2 regions of the Brevibacillus sp. FSL K6-0770 genome follow, and region 1 is predicted to be linked to the other one. Evidence: riboswitches for the same ligand, from Rfam matches in the RefSeq annotation. Region 1 holds a riboswitch; the other holds the start of a gene.

The links. Region 1 has a riboswitch for cobalamin ahead of NST23_RS27695 (hypothetical protein). Riboswitches for the same ligand answer to the same signal wherever they lie in the genome.
Region 2: it holds a riboswitch for cobalamin, as region 1 does, so the genes downstream of both, metE (5-methyltetrahydropteroyltriglutamate--homocysteine S-methyltransferase) here and NST23_RS27695 (hypothetical protein) in region 1, are expected to answer to the same signal.

Annotation. Positions count from the first base shown of each region.
Region 1 is NZ_JBBOBQ010000001.1:5,854,790-5,859,348, reverse strand. Features, by position in the region: gene NST23_RS27700 (YhgE/Pip domain-containing protein) at 163-2,838, shown strand; cobalamin riboswitch at 2,963-3,161, shown strand; gene NST23_RS27695 (hypothetical protein) at 3,316-3,561, shown strand; gene mmgD (citrate synthase) at 3,551-4,559, shown strand, end outside.
Region 2 is NZ_JBBOBQ010000001.1:2,789,006-2,793,564, forward strand. Features, by position in the region: gene nrdF (class 1b ribonucleoside-diphosphate reductase subunit beta) at 1-777, shown strand, start outside; gene brnQ (branched-chain amino acid transport system II carrier protein) at 1,206-2,558, shown strand; cobalamin riboswitch at 2,717-2,917, shown strand; gene metE (5-methyltetrahydropteroyltriglutamate--homocysteine S-methyltransferase) at 3,058-4,559, shown strand, end outside.

The DNA of each region.
Region 1 (4,559 bases):
CCGCTGCCTGATCGCCAAAAGGCACAGCCCGCAAAATCATAAAATGACGGACAGGGGCCAATGCTACTATTGGCAGCTTCCTTCCCGCTAATTTCCTTTTATGGTAGACTGTCATGTAAGTGTTTGACGCCCTTCATTCCTAATTAATCAGGTGGTACACACATGCGCTCTATATGGCAGATTTACAAGACGGACTGGATCAATATTTTCAAAGTACCGACGGGGATTTTCCTGATCATCGCGATCATCCTGCTTCCTTGCCTGTACGACTGGGTGAACATCAAGTCAGTCTGGGACCCGTACGCCAATACCCAAGGGGTAAAGGTTGCGGTGACGAGCGAAGACAAGGGCGCGACAGTGATGGACAAAGAGATCAATATCGGGGAAGAGCTGCTAAAAAGCTTGCAGCACAATGAAAAGCTGGGCTGGACGTTCGTGACGAAGGAAGAAGCCGAACGCGGCGTGGATCGCGGCGATTATTACGCCAGCATCCTGATTCCCGCCGACTTTTCCGCAAAGATTACCGGAATCGTCAATGGTCGGCTGGACAGGCCCGAAGTCATTTATACCGTCAACGAAAAAGTGAATGCCGTGGCTCCGAAAATCACCTCTTCGGGTGTATCGGCGATTGCCAAGCAGATCAACGAGAGCTTCACGGAAGCGGTCAGCGAAGCGCTTTTGACCAAGCTGACGGAGATTGGCGTGAAGCTGGAGGAGCAGCTGCCGACCATCCGCAAGATCGAGAGCGGCATTTTCGAACTGGAAAGCAAGCTCCCGGAGATTCATGCGGCAGGTCAGAAAGTGTTGGAGATCGAAAAAAAGCTGCCGGACATTCATGAAAAAGCGCAAATCATCCCGGAAGTGGAGAAGCGCATCCCCGAGATTAACCAGGCGGCCGATGCTCTTTTGAAGATTCAGCAAAACTGGCCGCGCATCAACGACGCTGCTTCCGCCGTCATCGCGATGGAAGAAAAGCTGCCGATGATCGATCAGGCGGTCGGGCGCATCGTCGAGCTGGACCAAAACTTCGGCAAAGTGACCAATGCGGTGACTACGGCCACGCAAAAGGCCAGTCAGGCAATTGAGATTGTTTCGGCGGCACAAAATGCCTTGCCGCGCATCGGAGAATTGGCTGACAAGGGAGTCGATTTTGCCGATCGGCTCAATCAATTTTTCACGGTGCATGACGGCGCTTTTGAAACAATCGCTCCGCTCATCAAGCAAAATCTCATTTTGGCTCAGCAGGCGTCCGATGCGCTTGTGCAACTGACAGACAGGCTGTTGCAAATCAATCCCGAACGATTGCCTACAGCTGCCGAAGTGCAGGCTGTGTCTGACAAGCTAGGCAAAGCTGCGCGTATCGTCGAACACACCTCTACTCTGGTCGACAAGCTGAACCGCTACATTCCGGGGCAGCCGCTGACGCCTTTTTCCGAGCGGCTCCATAAGCTGGAAGAGAAAATGCATCGGCAAATCGAGATTCTCGATACGATAGCGAAAGCGTTGGCAGACGGGAAAAAGCCCGCAAGAGACTTGATCGAGAGTCTGAATCAGTTGGCGAAAAACACGAGTGCGGAGCTGGGAGACATTCTGGCGCGCTACGATAGCGAAATCGTTCCGAAAATCGCCGAGGGCATCGAAAAGCTGAAAACAGTCGTGGGCGATTCCGCCGAACTGCTGCAAAAAGCAAAAGACAAGCTGCCGGATATCGAGGCGATTTTGAAAGAGACAAAAGCCGGACTGGAGCTGGGGCTGGCCGAGCTGAAACGAATCGAGCAGGAGCTGCCGCAGATTCAGGCGCGGGTCCATGAACTGGCGCAAACGTTGCAGAGCAAGTCCGAAGCGTTTGCCAAAGCGATCCACACGGCAGCGCCGTTCCTCAAGCAGCATTTGCCAGAAATCAAGCAAAAGCTCGACCAGGCGGCTGGCTTCATCCAAAACGATTTGCCGCAAGCCGAGGCGGAGCTGACCAAGCTGGCTGACTTTGTCCGCAACAAGCTGCCGGAGGTGGAGAACGGCGTCCACAGGGTAGCCGAGCTGGTGCGCGATGATCTGCCCAAGCTGGAGAGTGCGATTGCGCAAGCGGCGGACAAGCTGAGAGAGGTCGAGGCGAACAATCACTTTGCCGATCTCGCCAAGCTGCTGCGCGGGGATATCAAGCGAGAGAGCGAGTTTTTGGCAAGTCCGGTGCAGATCAAGGAAAACCGCAAATATCCGATTCCGAACTACGGTTCGGCGATGTCGCCTTTTTACGGAGTATTGTCGCTATGGGTAGGAGCGACCTTGCTGATTTCTTTGCTCAAACCAGACCCGGAGAACCCGGACGGACGCTACAAGCCGTACCAGCTGTACCTTGGCCGCTTGGGCACATTCGTGACAATCGGGCTGTTCCAGGCACTGTGTATTACGCTCGGTGACTTTTACATTTTGGAAGCGTATGTGGCTGACAAAGTTCCGTTTGTCCTTTTCGCGATGCTTGTCAGTATGGTGTTCGTGACGATCACGTATACGCTGTTGTCGGTATTCGGCAATGTCGGCAAGGGTATCGCGATCATTTTCATGGTCTTCCAGTTTTCCAGCTCCGGGGGCACGTTCCCGATCAGCATGACGGCGCCTTTTTTCCAGGCACTCAATCCGTTTATGCCGTTCACCTACGCGATCAGTTTGTTGCGTGAAGGGGTCGGGGGCGTCCTCTGGGAGACGGCGATTCGGGATATTCTCATGCTGTGCGGCTTCATCGGCATCAGTCTGTTTATTGCGCTGGCCTTGAAACGACCGCTGAGCGGGCTGATTCAAAAATCGATGGAAAATGCGAAGAAAACGAAGATCATCGGGTAATCCGCTCGGCCATGATGCCAGCCTGTCAGTAGATGGGCTGGCTTTTTCTATGGCTGCAATATCCAATATTTAGCAAAGAAAAGAATTGTTAATTTTCAAAATAACTGATATATTGAGAGCAAACTTCATACGTGTACAAACAGGTGCAGATAAATTCAACACTTTTATCTGCTTAAAAGGGAAGTTCGGTTCGAATCCGACGCTGTCCCGCAACTGTAATTGGGAGCGATTCGAAGATACCACTGTTTTCGCCAGCCGAAAATGGGAAGGTTCGAAAAGCGATGATCATAAGCCAGGAGACCTGCCTGTTTGAGCGCAACATCAATACCTACGAGGATAGGGGGTGTTAAGTGCGAGATGGATAGGCGTGTTTTTGATTTTCACAATCAGCATGCTTATTTCGGTATTCATTCGCCTCTTAACAACTTCTGCGGAAGTTGTTTTTTTTGTGCGGATTTTCAGGAGGGTACGTGACGGATGAGTGATTTTTTGTTTGGAACGGTGGAGTATTTCACCAACGATTTTCAGGCGTGCATTATGAACAACTTGACGATAGAGAACCCGAGCGCGATCAAAGCGCATTACGCGAAATTAAAAGCAGAGGTCATCAGGCGAGCAGAAAATCAGGCAGATCAAGAAAAGCTTTTGCACAATCTCGACAAGGCTTATCAACGTCTAAAGGTCAACTTAATCGGGGCGGAGGATGAAGAGAATGGGAGCTGAAGAAAAGTTTTTTCCAGGTCTGGAAGGTGTGGTCGCTGCGGAAACGAGCATTTCCTTTTTGGATACGAAGCAAGGGGAAATCGTCATCAAAGGGTACGATTTGATCGAGCTGTCCAAAGCGCATCGTTACTTGGATATCGTCCATCTTTTGCTGGAAGAATCGTTGCCGAACGAACAGCAAAAGCGCGAAGTGGAAGAAAAGCTGAAAGCCGAGTACGACATACCGAACCAAGTATTCGACATGCTCAAGCTGCTGCCGGAAAAAACGCATCCGATGGACGGCTTGCGCACCGGGCTTTCTGCGCTTGCCGGATACGACAGCCAACTGGACAACTGCACGGCGCAAGCCAACAAGGAGCGGGCTTACAAGCTGCTGGGCAAAGTGCCGAACATCGTCGCCAACAGCTACCGCGTGATTCAAAAGGAAGCGCTGATCGCGCCGCTGCCGGAGCTGTCGTACAGTGCGAATTTCCTGTACATGATCACGGGCAAAATCCCGTCCGACTTTGAAGAAGCCATCTTCGACCGTTCGCTTGTTTTGTACAGCGAGCATGAGATGCCTAATTCGACGTTTACGGCACGCGTCATTGCCTCGACGATGTCGGATTTGTACGGGGCGTTGACCGGGGCGGTCGCTTCCTTGAAAGGGAACTTGCACGGCGGCGCGAACGAAGCGGTGATGCACATGCTGCTTGAGGCAGGCTCGGTCAAGGAGTTTGAAGCTTTGCTGGAGTCCAAGCTGGCCAACAAGGCGCGGATCATGGGCTTCGGGCACCGCGTGTACATGAAAAAGATCGACCCGCGCGCACTGATGATGAAGGACGCCCTGAAGCAATTGTGTGATGCAAAAGGCGACGACTTGCTGTACCAGATGTGCGAGGCAGGCGAAAAAATCATGGAGCGCGAGAAGGGCATTTACCCGAATCTCGACTACTATGCCGCTCCGGTTTACTGGATGCTGGGGATTCCGATTCCGCTGTACACACCGATCTTTTTCA
Region 2 (4,559 bases), 3.1 Mb from region 1:
TTGCTCGATACGGTGCAAGGCGGCGTCGGGATGCCGAAAATCATGGAGCATGTGGACGGATTGCAGCGAAAAGCCGTCCTGGCTTTCATGGGCATGATGGAGCAAATTCACGCCAAGTCTTACAGCAGCATTTTCACGACTTTGGCTGCCACCGAAGAAATCGACGAGATTTTTGCCTGGGTGGAGCGCAATCCGCATCTGCAAAAGAAAGCGGCGTTGATCTCGCAACGCTATCAAAGCATCGAGACAGCGAAAGACTTGTACATGGCGATGGTTGCCTCTGTTTTTCTGGAAAGCTATTTGTTTTACAGCGGCTTCTTCTACCCGCTCTTTTTGGCTGGACAGGGCAAGATGACGAGCAGTGGCGAGATCATCGACCTGATTGTGCGCGACGAAAGCATTCACGGACTGTACGTCGGCGTGCTTGCGCAAGAAGTGTATCAACGCCTCAGCGTCGTCGAGCAGACAGCTGTGAAAGAGGAGCTGTACGCGTTGCTGCACGAGCTGCATGAGAACGAAGAGGCGTATACCGTGTCTCTATATACGGAAATTGGCTTGGCGGACGAAGTGCTGGCTTACGTGCGTTACAACGCGAACAAAGCGTTGATGAACCTGGGACTGGACCCGTTCTTCCCGGAGGAAGAAGTCAATCCGATCGTTTTGAACGGGATTCGGACGCATACGAAGCAGCATGATTTCTTCTCGAAAAAAGGAAATGGCTATGTCCGCACGCTCAACGTCGAGCCGCTGACAGATGATGATTTCCGCTTTGAGTAAAAAGTTAAACGTATGTTTAAAAAGACTGCCGCTCATTGGCAGTCTTTTTTCGATTCCGATCCGAAAATGCGCCAGTAGAATATACGTGAGGTTTGCTCGATAAATAATATTTTAATAGATGGGAAGGAAATGAATCGCCTATTTTCAATATCTTTTCATTTATATTTATGTTATAAATAAATGACGTAACGAGCTGTTTTACTTCTGGTTGTCCAGATAGAATCGTGATCAGCGCGGAAGTGGCAAGCGAGAAGCGATCTGGTCATCGATTACCGATTTGGTCGACTGATTTATCTGACAATTATTCCCGCTCGATCTGATCCCGGTTGTTGGGGCATGAGCGGGCGGAGTGATTGTGTGAATTTTTTCACTAATCAGAGGGTTGCTGAAAAGCACCTTTGCTTTGGAATTACAGGAGGGTTTGTGTCATGCATCAAAAAGGTTCTTCTTCGTTCATCCTCATCATCGGCTTTATGCTGTTCGCTCTGTTCTTCGGAGCGGGGAATCTGATTTTTCCACCAATGCTGGGGCAAATGGCTGGAACGAACGTATGGACGGCCAATGCGGGCTTCCTGGTGACGGGAGTCGGGCTGCCGCTGCTGGCGATTATCGCGTTGGTTTATTCGGGAATGGATGATTTGCGTTCGTTGGCGAGTCGTGTGCATCCGGTATTTGGTCTTGTGTTTACGATTTTGCTCTACTTGGCAATCGGGCCGTTTTTCGCTATTCCGCGATCCGGGAACGTCTCGTTTGAGATCGGAATCAAGCCATTTTTGTCCGAGCAAGCTGGTCCGGTTCCACTGATCGTCTTCACCGTCTTGTTCTTTACACTCGCTTGCCTGTTATCTCTCAATCCTGGGAAAATTATCAATGTAGTCGGAAAAGTCTTGACACCGATCAAGCTGACTTTTATCGGAGTGATTGTGTTGACGGCGATTTTGTTCCCGATTGGCGCGCTGCAAGCACCTGTGACGGATTATCAGTCCAAAGCGTTTTACAAAGGCTTTCAGGACGGCTATTTAACCTTGGACGCTTTGGGGGCATTTGTGTTTGGAATCATCATCGTGAATGCGATCAAGCAAAGAGGCATTACGGCGAAAAAGCAAATTTTGCTCACGTGCGCAAAAGCAACGATGATCGCGGGCGCACTTCTGGCGTTCTTCTACACGGTGCTTGCCTATATGGGTGCTTCCAGTGTGGAGAAGCTTGGTCATCTGGAAAACGGGGCGCAAATTTTGGCCAAGGTGTCCAATTACTACTTCGGCTCTTACGGCGCCGTTTTGCTTGGCCTCATGATTACGATCGCATGCCTGACCACCAGCGTCGGCCTCATTACAGCGTGCTCTTCGTTTTTCCATTCGCTGTTTCCGGCGATCTCGTATAAAAAGTTTGCCGTCATTCTGGCTGTGTTCAGTACACTCGTCGCCAATATCGGCTTGACGGCGCTGATCAAAGTGTCGGTTCCGATCTTGATGACCATGTACCCGATTGCGATTTCCCTCGTCTTTTTAACGTTTATGCACAAAGGATTTGGCGGACGACCAGAGGTGTATCAGGGAAGCTTGCTCGCTACTTTTCTGATCAGCCTGTTTGACGGACTGAACGCGGCAGGTGCCCAGCTTCCCGTCATCAACGACTTCTTTACTCGCTACTTGCCGATGTATACGATCGGGCTTGGCTGGATGCTGCCCGCTGTTGCAGGCGCTGTGATCGGCTACACTATTTACATGATTCGCAAACCTTCTCTGCGGGCACAGGAGCTGCGACTGACCAAGCAGTAAACCGGAAAGCTGGCAGAGTAGAGGCAATCAGGCTGAACTTTGAAATAATTTTGGTGAGTGGAAATAGTTTAGCATGACAAAAACTGGTTTACGTGTTACTGTAAGGAGAAAGGTGCTCTTTTGCTAGATGCGAGAGCACATGCACTCATACCGACAATTTCATATGAGTGGGAACAGGTTCCTTGGCCGCGAAAATCGGCGCAAGGATGAAAAGGGAAGTCGGTGAGAATCCGACACGGTCCCGCCACTGTATGAGGGGAGTTTGCACAGCGATAAGCCACTGGTCGAGACGGACTGGGAAGGCGTTGTGCAGATCGTGATCCTCAAGTCAGGAGACCTGCCTGTTTCGACAACACTGCTTAACCTACGGGAGATAGGGAGGTGTTAGGATGCTGTGATCTCAGTGCTTATTTGGCATTTCTAACGTTCTTTTTGACCGTTGGAAATGCCTTTTTTGATTGGCTTTACAAATACCTTCAATGGATGGGAGAGAAAGCTCATGAAAAGCAGCAACCTGGGATATCCGCGAATCGGCAAAGACCGGGAGTGGAAAAAAGCATTGGAGTCCTTTTGGGCAGGCAAATTGGAAGAGTCAGCGTTCCTTGCGCAAATGGAGCAAATCCGCCAGCAGCATCTGATCAAGCAAAAAGACAAAGGCATCGAGTGGATTCCCGTCAACGACTTTACTTACTACGATCACATGCTGGACATGGCTGTCATGTTCGGACTCGTTCCGAAGCGTTTTGCCTATGATGGCGGCCCGGTACCGCTCGATACGTACTTCGCCATGGCGCGCGGCAACAAAGAAGCTGTCGCAAGCGAAATGACCAAGTGGTTCAATACGAACTATCACTACATCGTTCCTGAGTTTGGCGAACGCCCGCCAGTGCTGGCAGAGAACAGGCCGCTGAAAGCGTACCTGGAGGCCAGGGATCAGCTGGGCATCGTCGGGAAGCCGGTGATTGTCGGGCCGTACACGTTTGTCAAGCTGGCGAAAGGATATGCGAAGGACGAGTTCGAACGCGTTGTCGATCAGATCGTGCCGCTTTACGTGGACGTGCTTCGTGAACTCGAACTGCATGGCGTGGAATGGGTGCAAATCGATGAGCCGGCTTTCGTCCAAGATATTTCCGAGCAGGACAGAGCGCTCATTCGCCGGGTGTACGAACAGTTCAGTCAGGCGCTGCCACACCTCAAGCTGATGGTTCAGACGTATTTCGAAGCGGTGGATTGGTACGAGGAACTGATCGCGCTGCCAGTGGAAGGCTTGGGCCTGGACTTTGTCCACGGAGGAAAAGCGAATTTGGCCAACCTGACGGCACATGGCTTCCCGCAGGAAAAAGTGCTCGGCGCAGGAATCGTCGATGGCCGCAACATTTGGCGCTCGGCCCTGGAGGAAAAGTGGGAGCTGGTCAAGACGATCAGCAATGTGGTCGACCCGGACCGAATTTGGCTACAGCCATCGAGCAGCCTGTTGCATGTTCCCGTCACTGTTGAAGCAGAAACCGATTTGCCTGGGGAAGTTCAAGCGGCATTAGCCTTTGCGGACGAAAAATTGGGAGAAGTGCAGCTTTTAGTCCAAGGATTCCGATTTGGAAAGTATGTTATATCGAAGGAAATTGCCCAGAACGAAAAGGACTTGCTCCGCCTGGCCGAGTCTCCGGCGAGAAACCGGGAGAAAGTACAGCAGGCTCGAAAAGCGCTGGAGACGACAGAAGCCAAACGCGACGTGCCGTTCCACGAGCGCCGCGATATCCAGCAAGCCGCCTGGAAGCTGCCGCTTTTGCCTACAACGACGATCGGCAGTTTCCCGCAGACGGCAGAGGTTCGTCAGGCCAGACAGCAGTACAAAAAAGGGAACTGGACAGTCGAGCAGTACGATGCCTTCATCGCGGAGCAAATCAAGCAGTGGATTGCGATTCAGGAAGAGATCGGGCTGGACGTGCTTGTCCACGGCGAGTTTGAACGGACAGACATGGTCGAATATTTCGGGGAAAAGCT